One region of the Salipaludibacillus sp. HK11 genome, then DNA from elsewhere that is predicted to be linked to it. Evidence: predicted binding sites of a transcription regulator. Region 1 holds the regulator's gene; the other holds the start of a gene.
What was found. The regulator LexA, encoded in region 1, represses DNA repair genes until DNA is damaged. The targets are predictions, from matches to a motif close to CGAACATATGTTCG.

Region 1 (7,863 bases):
TTTCTCCTTCGACATAAGGTGTATGGTCTTTTCCGTCTTGTTCGGCTTCTTTTAATCCACCAATGATGGAAGGTTCGTAGTTGACGTGTGGATTTTGTTTCATACCTTTGTCTACTTTGTATTCCATTTGTCCACCGCGTTGATTTGTCGCGACATGTTTTTTAGGTGAATTGATCGGTAATTGTAAGTAGTTTGAGCCAACACGATATCTCTGCGTATCTGAATACGAAAAGGTGCGACCTTGAAGTAATTTGTCATCGGAAAAATCCAAGCCATCTACAAGCACACCAGTACCAAATGAGACTTGTTCTACTTCAGCGAAATAATCTTCAGGGTTTTTATTTAATACCATTTTTCCGACAGGTTGCCATGGAACATCCTCTTTATACCAGATTTTTGTCGGATCAAGCGGGTCAAAATCGAGCTCAGGATGATCATCATCACTTAGTATTTGCACAGAGAGCTCCCATTCTGGGTAATCCTCACGTTCAATCGCTTCATATAAATCTTGTGTAGCATGATTGAAGTTTTTCGCTTGAATCGCTTCTGCTTCTTCTTGAGTTAAATTTTTTATTGGATGTTTTGGTTCCCAATGATATTTAATTAATACTCCTTTACCTTCTTTGTTGACCCATTTATACGTGTTAACCCCTGACCCTTGCATGGAGCGGTAGTTAGCTGGAATCCCCCATGGTGAGAAAAGAAACGTAATCATATGTGTCGCTTCAGGAGACTGCGAAATAAAATCAAAAATTCGCTCTCCATCCTGAACATTTGTGACTGGATCAGGCTTGAAGGCGTGAATAAGATCCGGAAATTTGAGTGCATCTCTGATAAAAAAGATTTTTAAATTGTTTCCGACTAAGTCCCAGTTACCCTCATCTGTATAGAATTTCACTGCAAATCCTCTAGGATCTCTCAATGTTTCGGGTGAAGCAGTGCCATGTGTAACAGTTGAAAAGCGAACAAAAACAGGTGTTCGCTTTCCTTTTTCTTGAAAAAGATTGGCTCTTGTATACTTGGAAATAGGTTCGTCCCCAACTGTTCCGTAAGCCTCGAAGTATCCGTGGGCACCGGCTCCTCTAGCATGGACGACTCTTTCTGGAATTCGTTCACGGTCAAAGTGACTAATTTTTTCAAGCAAATCGTAATTTTCCAAGGTTGTTGGACCCCGATTACCGATCGATCGTAAATTCTGGTTGTCCGTGACAGGGTGGCCCTGTCGATTTGTCATCGTTTCTTCGGTTTCATTTTTTGAGTGTCCAGCTTCTTCATTCATTGAATTTCCTCCCACTATGTTTTTATATTTTTACATATAGTGGTAGTTTTTCGAAAAAAGCAGAATTTATACTTTATTGCAATCATGATAACTTTTCGATTTTTTTCAGTTCTCTTACATGAATCCACTGACCGTTTATTTTTAATCGTTTCAAGTGGTGATCCATGTGGTCAATCACGCCGGTTATCTCTTGATCAAACCCGTCTCTCCAGTAGACGACGGTCACATGTAGCATATGGTTAAGCGAATCGGTGGCAATCAAACTAAACTCTGTCAAATCATCTTCCTCAAGTGAAGGTCGAGGATCTTGTTTTTTGCTTTTTTTTCGGTTACGCAACGCTTGGATGTGTTCGGGCAGCATCATCCTACTTCCTTCCCACATGAGATTTCCCCGTTTTAAATAATCGCTCATTTGTAATGGCCTCCAATTTTCGCAGAGCGTTCTAATACCTGACTAGCAGGTAATAAGGATGTTGCGCGCATTACCGCGGTTTTCCCATACTTGTTCGTAATTTCATCGGTTGTATAGCCTAAGTTGATTGATTGAGAACGATCTTGTTGAAACAAATTTAATTGGATTGATTGATCACTCGTTAAATTAGTAAGTGAGACATGCAAACGACGAATAGGTTGTTGATCCCAAAAGGTTTCAAGTAATTCACAAGCATGGCGGAAGACTTCCATCGTCATATTTGTTGGTTCTGGCATTTTTTGTTGGCGATGAAATCCAGTAGGGAGGTCGTAATTTGCCCCGGATAAACTTAACGAGACTGTTTCGGCCATCACTCCAGCCATACGTGTTCTTCGACAAACCTCTTCACATAGTTCTAATAATACGACTTTGATTTCTTTTTTTTCACTGTAATCGCGCGGCAGTGTCATGCCGTTACCAATTCCTTTTTGACTATTTGTCGATGAGAGAGAAATAGGAGAGTAATCGACACCATGGGCATTCATCCAAAGTACTTGGCCATGAATGCCCCATAGCTTTTTGATTTTATTGACATCGGTTTGAGCCAATTCACCAATTGTTCGAATCGCTCTTCTTCGCAAATGTTGCGACATTTTTCCGCCAGCTCGAAACAATTTTTCAATAGGCAGAGGCCAGAGCGTTTCTTGGATGTTTTCTTTTTTTAACCAAAAAATACCGTTCTGATTTTTTTTGGAGAAGTTATCGCATGCCATTTTAGCGAGCACTTTGTTTTCACCAATTCCGACTCGAGCAACGACTTTCAATTTGGAATAAATTTCATGTTGAACATGTTCGGCAATCTCATAAGGAGTGCCGAAGAGTTTTTGGGAGTGCGTGATATCCATGAACTGCTCGTCGATGCTATAAGGTTCGACCAAATCAGTGAAACTCTCCAAAATATCAGTAATTGTGATAGAGTTATCGATATATTCTTGCATATGAGGTGGAACGGTAACTAAGTCCGGACACTTTTGTTCCGCTTCCCATAGTCGTTCTCCATTTTTTATACCATATGTCTTTGCGAGTGGACAGGCAGCTAAGATAACACCGGAGCGCCGCGTGGGGTCACCTGATACAACTAAAGGACGATTCAAATCTTGGTAGTGTTTTGCCTTTTCAACGGATGCAAAAAACGATTGCATATCAACTAAGAAAATGACTTTTTTCATTGGTGTATTCCTCCTTCTCTTTAGAATACCGAAAAAAGAAAAGAAACACAAGAACGTTTGTTCTTATTTAGAACAAAAAAGAAAAACGGGCATAAGCCCGCTTTTAAATAACTAGTGAATTGAACGGAAAACACCGATCACTCTTCCTAAAATATGTACGTTCGTCAAGATGATCGGGTCTAGTGTAGAGTTTTCAGGTTGGAGTCTAATGTGATCTTCCTCTTTGAAGAAACGCTTCACTGTAGCTTCATCTTCGTCTGTCATTGCAACGACAATATCCCCATTGTTTGCAGAATTTTGCTGCTTAACGACGACATAATCGCCATCAAAAATTCCAGCCTCAATCATAGAATCTCCTGAAATTTCAAGAATAAAAGATTGCTCGTCTTGAACAAAACTTGCAGGTAAAGGCAAGTATTCTTCGACATTTTCAATTGCTGTAATTGGTTGCCCCGCGGTAACTTTACCGATGACGGGTATGTGTAAATACGGCGTTTCAGATATTGTATCTGATTTGTTTTCTAATCCAATAACCTCGATAGCACGCGGCTTTGTAGGGTCACGGCGAATGTAACCTTTTTTTTCTAACCTTGAAAGGTGACCATGTACAGTTGAACTTGAAGCAAGTCCAACGGCTACACCAATTTCTCGGACAGAAGGTGGATATCCCTTAGCTTTCACTTCTGATTTAATAAATTCCAAGATTGATTGCTGACGGGATGATATTTTTGACATATGAAACACCTCTTTAAAAGATTTTTATACTTTATCGTTGTTCTATTAAACGCTTGTCCAACATAGGCATGACTAAGATCATATATAGAGTACAGGAACATTATACCATGAGAACACGAGTTGCGCAAACGAACGTTCTTATCATTTCTCTTGACACGAACACTCGTTCTAAGTATAGTGGTAAGGGAACAAACATTCTTATTTGAGGTGATGATGAAATGAATCGTATTTTACGTAAAAAATTAGACGGGTCTATTCTTATTTTGCTATTATCAGTTGTATTATTTTCGTGGACTCACTTCTCTGACAGAGAACAAGAGTCAGATTATTATATGTCGTCCCAATGGACGGTCTCACAGGGTGAATCATTATGGACGATTGCAAGCAGTGCTACGAACGAGATGGGATTGACGATTGAAGAAGCAATTCTTTGGATAAAAGATGAAAATAAATTAGATGATGAAGCAATTTACCCAGGGCAGACGTTAAAGGTTCCGGTGGAGATGAAAGGTGTTGCAAAAGATTGAAGGGGATTATTTATGTAAGAGTAAGTACGGAAAAAGAATCACAGGAGTCATCGATTGTTCGACAGAAAGAGGAGCTTACTTCTGCAGCTGAAAAATGGGATATCCAAGTGATTGATGTCATTGAAGAACGGGCAAGTGGTTATGAAGTAGACCGTGATGGAATGCTGTCTGTATTGGATCGTTTAAAAGAAGAAGAGGCAAGTATGCTACTTGTACAAGATGAAACAAGACTAGGAAGAGGTAACGCCAAAATTGCTCTGATTCATCAGTTAAATAAGCTGAATGTTTCGATTTATTCTTTGAAAGATGATGGAGAACTCATTCTTTCTGAAACGGATACAATGATCTTAGATATTGTCGCGATCGTCGAAGAACACCAAAGAAAACTTCATAATGCGAAAATAAAAAGAGGCATGAAAAGGGCTGTAGAGGCAGGGTTCTATCCCCATAAAAATTTAGCACAGTCAGACAATGCTGGGGGGAGAAAGCGATTAGAAGTTCCAATTGATGAAATTGTTAAACTTAGAGGTAACGGGCTGACGTTTCATGAAATAGCGGCCATGTTAAGAGGTTTCGGTTATTCAATATCGAAAGCTACCGCTCATCGGAGATATCAAGAGCATAAGTATAAAGAAGAAATGGACATTTCGGAAAATAGAGAATAATATTTGCCTTCGTCTCAAAGGATATTTGAGTGGAGGATGATATTGATTTTATCAGGTACCATCGGAACACGGTGAAGTGATTTGTGAAGAACGTACGAAGGTGACGCTGCAAGTAATTCTAAATTTCTCTCTGATACCCGTTATAGATAGACGGTTTTACTTGAAATGGTCTTGATAGTTTATTAAGATGAAACGAGCATTTCAGTAAATGGAGGAATTCGTGTGCTTAATAAAGATAAGCTTCAACGTATTAATGAACTAGCAAAAAAATCAAAATCTGATGGTCTTTCATTGAAAGAACAGCAGGAACAAAAAAAACTTCGAGAAGAATATTTGAAAAATGTTCGTAAGTCATTCAAAAATCAATTATCTTCCGTTAAAGTTGTCGATGAGCAAGGAACAGATGTGACACCAAAGAAGTTAAAAGAAGAACAAAAGAAGAATGAAAATAATGGACCACTCCATTAGTAAAGGCGTTCTCAAGCGTCTTAGTAATTAAAGAATAGTCTGCCTTCGGAGAACAAAATAAGCTTTAATAACTAACTAAAGTGATTTATCCGCTTTAGTGATTTTGTTTGTTTGAAATGAAATTCACTTTATTTTTTGTCGAAAGCAGTTAAATTGTTCATAAACTTATCTGATTTTATCGTTAATTAACGGTTGTCTAACCTCTCCAAAAAGTATATGATTAAATTATATTTGATACATAAAAAAAGAAAAGAGGCTGATATTGTATGTCAACTAACGTTGATAACTTGTCTATTAGTACGATACGTACATTGTCGATTGATGCGATTGAAAAGGCGAATTCTGGTCATCCAGGTATGCCAATGGGAGCTGCCCCGATGGCTTATACGTTGTGGTCGAAGTATATGAACCATAACCCATCAAATCCAGATTGGTTTAACCGAGATCGGTTTATTTTATCTGCCGGTCATGGCTCTATGCTATTATATAGCTTGCTACACCTTCATGGCTACGATGTAAGCATGGATGATTTAAAAGGATTTAGACAGTGGGGAAGTAAAACTCCTGGACACCCTGAATTTGGTCACACAGAAGGAGTTGAAGCAACGACAGGTCCTTTAGGACAAGGTTTTGCTATGTCTGTTGGTTTTGCTATGGCTGAACAACACCTAGCTGCTACATACAATCGTGATGATTATAATGTCGTCGATCACTATACATTTTCTATTTGTGGAGACGGTGATTTAATGGAAGGTGTTTCTGCTGAAGCATCCTCATTAGCAGCGCACTTGAAACTTGGAAAATTAATTGTTATGTATGATTCAAATGATATTTCTTTAGATGGTGATTTACATCATTCTTTTTCCGAGAGTGTTGAAGATCGTTACAAGGCTTATGGATGGCAAGTGATCCGTGTTGAAGACGGAAATGACTTGCAAGAAATTGCAAAAGCAATTGAATCAGCAAAATCGGATGATCGCCCAACATTGATTGAAGTGAAAACGGTCATTGGTTATGGCTCACCAAATAAAAGCGGAAAGTCAGCTTCACACGGTGCTCCACTAGGCGAAGACGAAGTGAAAATGACGAAAGAAGCTTACAAGTGGACATTTGAAGAAGAATTCCATGTTCCGGATGAAGTTCGTGAACATTATAAAGCTCTTGCAGCAGAAGGCGAGAAAAAAGAAGCAGCATGGAATCAAAAGTTTGCGGAGTATAAGAAAGCGCATCCTGAACTTGCAGCTCAATTGGAAACAGCTATGAAAGGTGAACTTCCTGAAGGATGGGATAAAGATGTTCCTATTTACGAAGTAGGAGATAGCTCAGCAACACGCGCATCTAGTGGAGAGGTATTAAATTCCCTTGCGAAAAACGTTCCAAGCATGTTCGGTGGATCTGCGGACTTAGCTGGTTCTAATAAAACAACGATTAATGGCGAAGAGAATTTTTCTCGTGATAATTATTTAGGAAGAAATATATGGTTTGGTGTTCGTGAATTTGCGATGGCAGCAGCTTTAAATGGTATGACTCTTCATGGAGGATTGAAGCCATATGCGGCTACATTCTTTGTGTTCTCAGACTATCTGCGTCCAGCACTCAGACTTTCTTCTCTCATGAAAATACCAGCAACTTACGTATTTACACATGATAGCATTGCTGTTGGTGAAGATGGCCCTACACATGAGCCAGTTGAACAACTAGCTGCGTTAAGAGCGATTCCAGGTGTGTCAGTTCTTCGACCAGCAGATGGAAACGAAGTTGCTGCTTCATGGAAATTAGCGCTTGAAAGCAAGGACCAACCAACTGCGCTAATACTAACTCGTCAAGGGTTGCCAACGCTTCCTGCAACGAAAGAGAAGGCTTATGAAGGAGTCAAAAAAGGTGCTTATGTTGTTTCAGAAGCAAACGGGGATCTTGATGGGATTCTTCTTGCTACTGGATCAGAAGTATCGTTAGCTGTAGATGCGCAACATGCGTTGGAAAAAGAAGGCGTTCACGTATCTGTTGTGAGCATGCCAAGTTGGGATCGCTTTGAAAAGCAATCAGCAGAGTATAAAGAATCTGTTCTTCCTTCAGCTATTAAACGTCGATTAGGTATCGAAATGGCTGTTACACAAGGTTGGGATCGTTACACAGGTGACGAAGGTTCCGTTTTAGGTATTGATACGTTTGGTGCATCTGCTCCTGGAGACGTTATATTGAAAGAATATGGATTTACACCTGAAAATGTTGTAACAAGATTTAAACAATTATTAGAAAAGTAAATATGAAGAATAGAGGCTGTCCCAAAAAAGTAATTTTGGTGGCAGCTTTTTTGTATTTATTGATATGATTTTTACAAGCTAGTAAGAAAATAATCGGTGGTGAACAATATTTAGTGGTCGATAGACAAAACTAGTCATTCTCTCCTGACACATTTTGACAAAAGCTTGACCTTATGTCTTTTATAATAAGGTTATGCAAATTAGGCAAATCAATGAGATCGTTGTGTAAAAATCGGAGAGGATGAAAAGATGAGAAAATATGAAATCGTATTGATGGATGAAGA
Region 2 (7,863 bases), 150 kb from region 1:
ACAAGAGAACGATTTCCAATTACAACAATTGAAATCGAAAATTCTAGAACGCCTTGGTTATTATTATTACGGTGAAGATGAAAGTCAATTAGCAAATATTTTATTTCGAGAATTGAAAGCAACTGGTCAATCGATTGCAGCAGCTGAGAGTTTAACGGGAGGCTTATTTTCGACAATGATGACAAGTGAGCCAGGATCTTCATCTGTTTTTACAGGGGGGATAATATGTTATAGTAATTCAGTGAAGCATACTGAATTGGCTATCTCACAGAAATTGTTGCAAACTGAAGGCGCGATTAGTTCATCGTGCGCTAAAGAAATGGCGATAAATATTAAACAGAAATATCATAGTGATATTGGAATTAGTTTTACCGGCGTCGCAGGACCAAATTCTTCAGAAGGGCACGAACCTGGCATCGTATATATTGGTATTGCAACAAAGCACCACGAGGAAACATATTTGCTTCGTTTAGCAGGAAGTAGAGAAAATATTAGAGAACGATCTGTAAAGTATGGCATGTATTATTTAATTCAATGTTTGAGTAAGGAAAAGGAAAAGGAAAAGATAAAGGTGGATGAATAGAAATGATGAAATTTGAACAATTTGACGTATCAGATGAAATAAAAAAAGCAATTAAAGAAATGGGCTTCGAAGCACCATCACCAATCCAAGAAAAAATTATTCCTGAAATTTTGAACAAACGTGATGTAATTGGACAAGCTCAGACAGGTACAGGGAAAACAGCTGCATTTGGAATCCCTTTGTTGGAGCATATTACGAAAGAAAAGCATATACAGTCGTTGATTTTAACTCCGACAAGAGAATTAGCCATTCAGGTTGCTGGAGAACTTCAAAAGCTATCAAAATTTCAAAAGGTGCAAACACTTCCTGTTTATGGTGGACAATCGATTGGACAGCAAATTAAATCATTAAATCGAGGGGTAGAAATTGTTGTAGGGACTCCCGGAAGAGTTTTGGATCACTTAAATCGTGGAACATTGAAATTACAAAATATCCACACCTTAATTTTGGATGAAGCGGATGAAATGCTTGATATGGGATTCGTGGAAGATATTGAGAAGATCCTCAAACAAGTTAATAGTAATCGACAAACAATGCTTTTTTCAGCAACGATGCCTCCTCCGATTCGTAAACTTTCAAGTAAATATATGACTAATCCAAAACATGTGACAATTGATAAGGGTGACGTTACGGCTCCGTCAATTAATCAAGTATATTATAAAGTTCTCGAAAAAAATAAGCTTGATTCCTTATGTCGTGTTATTGATAGTGAAACGATTCACTTAGGGATTGTTTTTTGTCGAACGAAAAAAGGTGTCGCAGAATTAGCTGAAGCTCTTCAAGCGAGAGGGTATATGGCAGATGGCCTCCATGGAGATTTATCACAACCGCAAAGAGACCTAGTCATGAAGAAATTTCGTGAATCGTCTGTAGAATTTTTAATTGCGACAGATGTAGCAGCGAGAGGAATTGATGTGCAAAATGTTAGTCACGTGATTAATTATGACATTCCACAAGATCCTGAAAGTTATGTTCACCGTATTGGAAGAACGGGACGTGCTGGTAAAGACGGTATTGCTCTTACGCTTGTTACACCGCGTGAAATGAAACATTTACGTTCCATTGAAGCGCAAATAAAAATGAAAGTCCCTTCTCGAAATATCCCTTCAGTAGAAGAAGTGGTTGAGAAACAGCAACACGTGTGGAAAGGGCAAATTATTGACCTTATTGAAAACGATGATCAAGGAATGACTCTATATGACACCTTAGTTTCAGACCTGCTAGAACAGTATCCACCGGAGAAGGTCGTCACATCACTTATGAAACTAGCTTTTTATAGCAGAGATGATATGAATGATGATAGCTATGATTTTGGTGAAACGGGTGCACAAAAAGGGATGACCAGATTCTTTATTAATGTAGGACGTAATGTAGACTTAACACCGAAAAAATTAGTCGATGAGGTCTCGCGCTTAGTTGGAATAAGTGCACAATCAGTTGGAAGAGTTGATATATTCGAAAACTTCACCTTCTTGGAAGTTCCTGAAGAGGTTGCCCCTTTTGTTTATGAAGGATTGAAATATTCCCGTGTTAGCGGAGCGAGAATTAACCTTGAGCCAGCAAAACCTCGTCCTAAAAGAAAATAATTTTTAATTAATAATAAACGTTCACTGTTGATGAGATACCGTCTGATTTTGTATACGACAAGTAAAATATAATTTTTAAATAAATCCGCCTTAACCTTTGACAAGGTGGATTTTTCCGTCTATAATTATAAGCGAACGGATGTTTGTAAATAAGGAGCAATAGATTTTATATTTATAGTAAGAAATGAGTTTGCATTAGAAATAATGAATTGATATATAAAGGAGCGAATGTAACAATGTCAGATCGAAAACAAGCATTAGACATGGCGTTAAAGCAAATTGAAAAGCAATATGGAAAAGGTTCTATCATGAAATTAGGAGAACAAGCAGGACAAAGAGTATCCACTATATCTAGTGGAACATTAGCATTGGATATTGCGTTAGGCGTTGGTGGTTATCCTCGTGGACGAGTAATTGAGGTTTATGGACCAGAATCATCAGGTAAAACAACGGTTGCTCTTCATGCGATTGCTGAAGTTCAACGAAATGGTGGACAAGCGGCATTTATTGATGCAGAGCACGCGCTCGATCCTGTTTATGCTCAAAATTTAGGTGTTAATATTGATGAATTACTATTATCACAGCCTGATACAGGTGAGCAAGGTTTGGAAATCGCAGAAGCGCTTGTACGAAGTGGAGCTATTGACATTGTCATCGTCGACTCTGTTGCAGCACTTGTTCCAAAAGCAGAAATCGAAGGTGAAATGGGTGACAGTCATGTAGGGCTTCAAGCTCGACTTATGTCTCAAGCTTTACGTAAGCTTTCTGGAGCAGTTAGCAAATCGAAAACGATCGTTATGTTTATTAACCAAATCCGTGAAAAAGTTGGCATTATGTTTGGAAACCCAGAAACAACTCCTGGTGGGCGCGCCCTTAAGTTCTACGCTTCTGTTCGTTTAGAAGTGCGAAGAGCGGAACAACTGAAACAAGGAAACGATATTATGGGAAATAAAACAAAGTTAAAAGTAGTAAAAAACAAAGTAGCACCTCCGTTTAGAACTGCTGAAGTAGACATTATGTATGGTCTTGGGATTTCTAGAGAAGGTTCAATACTTGATATTGGTTCGGAATTAGATATTGTTGTTAAAAGCGGTGCGTGGTACTCCTATAATGAAGAAAGAATGGGACAAGGTCGTGAAAACGCAAAACAATTTTTGAAAGAAAACTCAAAAATTGCTGGTGAGATTGACATGAAGATTCGTGAATATCATGGATTGGTAGAGCCGAAAGAAGAGGCAGTTTCTAAAGACGTAGGTAAGGATTCGTCTAAAGAATCATCTAAAGATCAAGTGACAGCAAAATTAGAACAAAAATAAAAACTCACCTATCATTTTTACTAGCATATGTTTATTAAACTAAAACAACCTTAAGCTAATTATAGTAGCCTAAGGTTGTTTTAGTTAGGAGTAAATGTTATTTAAACGCTACTTTTTAACAAGTATTAATATGGGTGAAAGATAGAATTTAATCTGTAAAGAAGAGTTGTTCTTTTTAATTTACATTCAAAAGAGTATGACACTTTCTTAAGTGATAATAACTCTTTTGGTTAGTTTTATAGAGATATTAGTTATTAACAATCAGGAATTCTAGTTTGATTCAGTTTGGAGCCGCTACCAGTGCTTGACATTATCGATAATGAGACATACAATTAGTGAGAATACTGCATTAAACGACTGTTTATTTAAAGTTGTACAGGATGTATTTAGATGCTTTATTTATGAAAATGATTAACTTGAAAAAGAAATGAATGATTTTTTAGCTAAGAAATAGCATGAGGAGGTGAATCAGTCTTGGATCTGATCATACAAATCCTCATTTTGCTATTCACTGCAGCAATTTCTATCTTGATTGGATACTTCGTTCGCAAATCTATCGCAGAAGCTAAAATCTCGAGTGCAGAAGCTCTGGCTCGAAAAACGATTGAAGATGCTACGCGAGAAGCGGACTCCAGTAAAAAGGAAGCAATCTTAGAAGCTAAAGATGAAGCTCATAAGCTTCGTATGGAAGCTGAAAAAGAAGTCCGTGATCGCAGAAACGATGTTCATAAGCAAGAGAATCGGTTGGTGCAAAAAGAAGAAGTTTTGGATCGAAAAAGTGAAACGTTGGACAAAAAGGAAGAGACTCTTGAAAAACGAGAAGAGCGCTTGTCAAAACGTCAGCATGAAATCGACGAGATGAATAGCAAAGTCGAGGAGATAGTGAAACAACAACAACAAGAATTAGAAAGAATTTCTGCTTTCTCAAGAGATGAAGCAAAAGAAATTATTATGAAGACTGTAGAAAATGAATTAACACATGAGAAAGCCATTTTCGTAAAGGAATCCGTTACGAGAGCTAAAGAAGAAGCGGATAAAAAAGCGAAAGAGATTCTTTCTTTATCTATTCAGAGATGTGCAGCAGACCATGTAGCAGAAACAACAGTTTCTGTTGTTAATTTGCCAAATGATGAGATGAAAGGCCGAATCATTGGAAGAGAAGGTCGAAATATTCGTGCTTTAGAGACGTTGACGGGAATTGATCTAATCATTGACGACACACCAGAAGCGGTGATATTGTCTGGTTTTGACCCTATACGTAGAGAAATTGCCAAAACAACATTAGAAAAGCTAGTCCAAGATGGTCGTATTCACCCAGCTCGAATTGAAGAAACCGTTGACAAAGCAAGAAGAGAAGTTGATGAGTTAATTCGTGAGTATGGAGAACAAACTACCTTTGAAATGGGTATTCATAACTTGCACCCAGACTTAATTAAAATCTTAGGTCGTCTAAAATTTCGTACAAGTTATGGCCAAAATGTCTTAAAACACTCAGTGGAAGTTGCTCACTTAAGTGGTATTATGGCAGCTGAATTGGGTGAAGATGTTCAATTAGCTCGTCGCGCTGGTCTTTTACATGACCTTGGAAAAGCGATTGATCACGAGGTTGAGGGAAGTCATGTTGAAATTGGTGTTGAATTAGGAACGAAATACAAAGAACATCCAGTTGTAATAAACAGTATTGCTTCTCACCACGGAGATACAGAATCAACATCTGTTATTTCTACGTTAGTAGCTGCAGCAGATGCCTTGTCAGCTGCTAGACCAGGTGCTAGACGGGAAACGTTAGAAACATATATTAAACGACTAGAGAAACTAGAAGAAATTTCCGAGTCCTTTGAAGGCGTTGAAAAAACTTACGCAATTCAAGCTGGACGAGAAGTTCGTATTATGGTTAAGCCAGATTTCATTAGCGATGAAGATTCTTACAGTCTTGCTAGAGATATTACGAAGAAAATTGAAGATGAACTTGATTACCCTGGTCACATAAAAGTGACAGTTATTCGTGAAACACGGGCAGTTGAGTATGCGAAATAAAGTGGTGCTTTTGCCACTTTATTTTTCTTTTATATAGTCACAAATTGTCGTTAGCTTTAGGTTGGTCCTCACTAAATAATAGAGTAAACTGAAGTGGAGTGAAGTAAGATTTGTTGACATTCACGAAAATCCTTTAGAGGGTTGTTTTTGTACTTTAAGAATGTTTAACTTTGCTAAAGAATTAAAGTATAAGAAAAACTAAAGCTTTTGCCATGAAGGACTTGGCGACAAGCTAAGTTTTTCGAATTATTAAGTTTATAGTTTTTTCTTTAAAGCTGATAAAATAGAAATAGTTTTTGATTTCAAAAGGCACATCAATATTTGTTAAAAGGAGTATGTTATGAAAATTTTGTTTATAGGAGATATCGTTGGCTCTCCAGGAAGAAATGCGTTGAAGGAGTATTTACCAAAATTAAAATCAAAGTACCGTCCTGATGTTACGATTGTAAATAGCGAAAATGCGGCGGGAGGAAAAGGGTTAACGAAAAAAATATACCAAGAAATTCATGAAATTGGTGCAGATATCATGACAATGGGAAACCATACATGGGATAAAAAAGACATCTTTGAATTTATAGATGATGTCCCCAATTTAATCCGTCCAGCTAATTTCCCTGAAGGTAATCCAGGGAAAGGTTATGTCATTAAAAAGGTAGGGAATAAAAAGATCGCCGTGATCAATGCTCAGGGCAGAGTTTTTATGCCACCTAGTGACTGCCCATTTAAAAAACTTGATGAGATTGTAAAAATAGTAAAAGAAGAGACCCCATTTATATTTGTCGATTTTCATGCAGAAGCTACGAGTGAAAAGCAAGCTGTTGGATGGTTTTTAGACGGTGAAGTATCTGCTGTTGTTGGAACACATACACATACACAAACGGCTGATGAACGGATTTTGCCAAATGGTACGGCATATATTTCGGATGTTGGGATGACAGGTCCGTATGACGGTATTTTAGGGATGGATCGAGATGTTATTATTCAACGATTTTTAACGAATTTACCTGCTAGGTTTGAAGTAACTGCAGGGAGGGAACAATGTAACGGAGTGGTTATTCAGCTGGATAACCATACTGGAAAAGCAACAAAAATTGAGCGTATCTCTATTAATGAGGAACGGCCATTTTTTGATTAACATAGCTTGATTTAAGAGAGATCTTTTATGTTGATGTGGAGAACGACAACTACTGAGTTGTCTTTAAGGAGTTAGGTTAAGGAATATGGTTAGAAGTTGGATGATCGCGAAATAAATTCTCTAAATTTTGCAAAATGCTAATCAAAGATGCCGTTTTCATTGTAAATTATGAGTGTAGTGTTAGAAATGGTACAAAAAAAGTATATATTTTTTGGTTTTGAATATATACAAAAAGAGGTATTGTTCATGTAATCAGTATTTATAGAAGATGGACATTCTTATGATAACTTCATAATCTTAATTATCACGGTGTTTGATCAATCTACTAACAATCATCACTAATCCTTAAGGAGGTACTGAAATGGAAGTATTAAAAGTTTCAGCAAAATCCAATCCTAATTCTGTAGCTGGTGCGCTAGCAGGAGTTATTCGTGAAAGAGGACACGCAGAAATGCAAGCAATTGGTGCAGGCGCCTTAAACCAATCGGTAAAAGCAGTTGCTATAGCTCGAGGGTTTGTTGCTCCTAGTGGAATTGACCTCATTTGTATTCCTGCATTTACTGACATAGAAATTGATGGAGAAGAACGAACAGCAATTAAATTAATTGTTGAACCAAGATAAAATATCAACTCGACAGTTATTCTGTCGAGTTTTTTTGTACTTTAAGAGTGTTTTACTTAGCTAAAGGGTTAAAGTGTAAGAGAAACGAAGGTTTTCGCCATGCATGACTTGACGATAAGCCAAGTTTTTCTAACGAATAATGAATTTTTTATTTTTTCAGTTGATTTATATGAAGCTAAATATTGAAAGTGAAAGCCTGTATTATTAGGTTTTTTTAACAGTTACTAGTCGTAGGAAGCAGATTTAATTCCTTTTGTTAAAAAATTTGAATTTTCTTGCTTCATGTAAATGTGAAAGTTATGTTACAATATAAAGGTAGGTTTGAAATCGACATGAGAACACCTGTTGTTTTATAATTGTTAATTGAACTTTTTCTCAAAGAGAGTATTATTTCATTTTATTATTAAATTAAGTAAATGATATCTCGGAAGTTAAGATATTTTAATCCCACTGTTCAAACAATTATACTTCACACCACTAAGGTACATAGTTGAGGTGCATAATATGAATGTAATCACATTCGCATTGTGTCAACTTTGTGAGGATTTTCATTGTCATATTATAAAAGGGGTGTAGTAAATGAT

Region 2: a site for LexA is predicted at 2,302-2,315, ahead of recA (recombinase RecA). Genes of this name have one in related genera too.

Annotation. Positions count from the first base shown of each region.
Region 1 is NZ_CP181045.1:1,450,109-1,457,971, reverse strand. Features, by position in the region: gene ACM26V_RS07215 (catalase) at 1-1,279, opposite strand, end outside; gene ACM26V_RS07210 (YolD-like family protein) at 1,362-1,691, opposite strand; gene ACM26V_RS07205 (DNA polymerase IV) at 1,688-2,920, opposite strand; gene lexA (transcriptional repressor LexA) at 3,032-3,655, opposite strand; gene ACM26V_RS07195 (LysM peptidoglycan-binding domain-containing protein) at 3,874-4,182, shown strand; gene ACM26V_RS07190 (recombinase family protein) at 4,179-4,847, shown strand; gene ACM26V_RS07185 (DUF896 domain-containing protein) at 5,070-5,315, shown strand; gene tkt (transketolase) at 5,582-7,579, shown strand; gene sirA (sporulation inhibitor of replication protein SirA) at 7,829-7,863, shown strand, end outside.
Region 2 is NZ_CP181045.1:1,598,870-1,606,732, reverse strand. Features, by position in the region: gene ACM26V_RS07935 (competence/damage-inducible protein A) at 1-583, shown strand, start outside; gene ACM26V_RS07930 (DEAD/DEAH box helicase) at 586-2,169, shown strand; gene recA (recombinase RecA) at 2,406-3,485, shown strand; gene rny (ribonuclease Y) at 3,960-5,522, shown strand; gene ACM26V_RS07915 (TIGR00282 family metallophosphoesterase) at 5,863-6,657, shown strand; gene ACM26V_RS07910 (stage V sporulation protein S) at 7,019-7,279, shown strand; gene ACM26V_RS07905 (2-oxoacid:acceptor oxidoreductase subunit alpha) at 7,859-7,863, shown strand, end outside.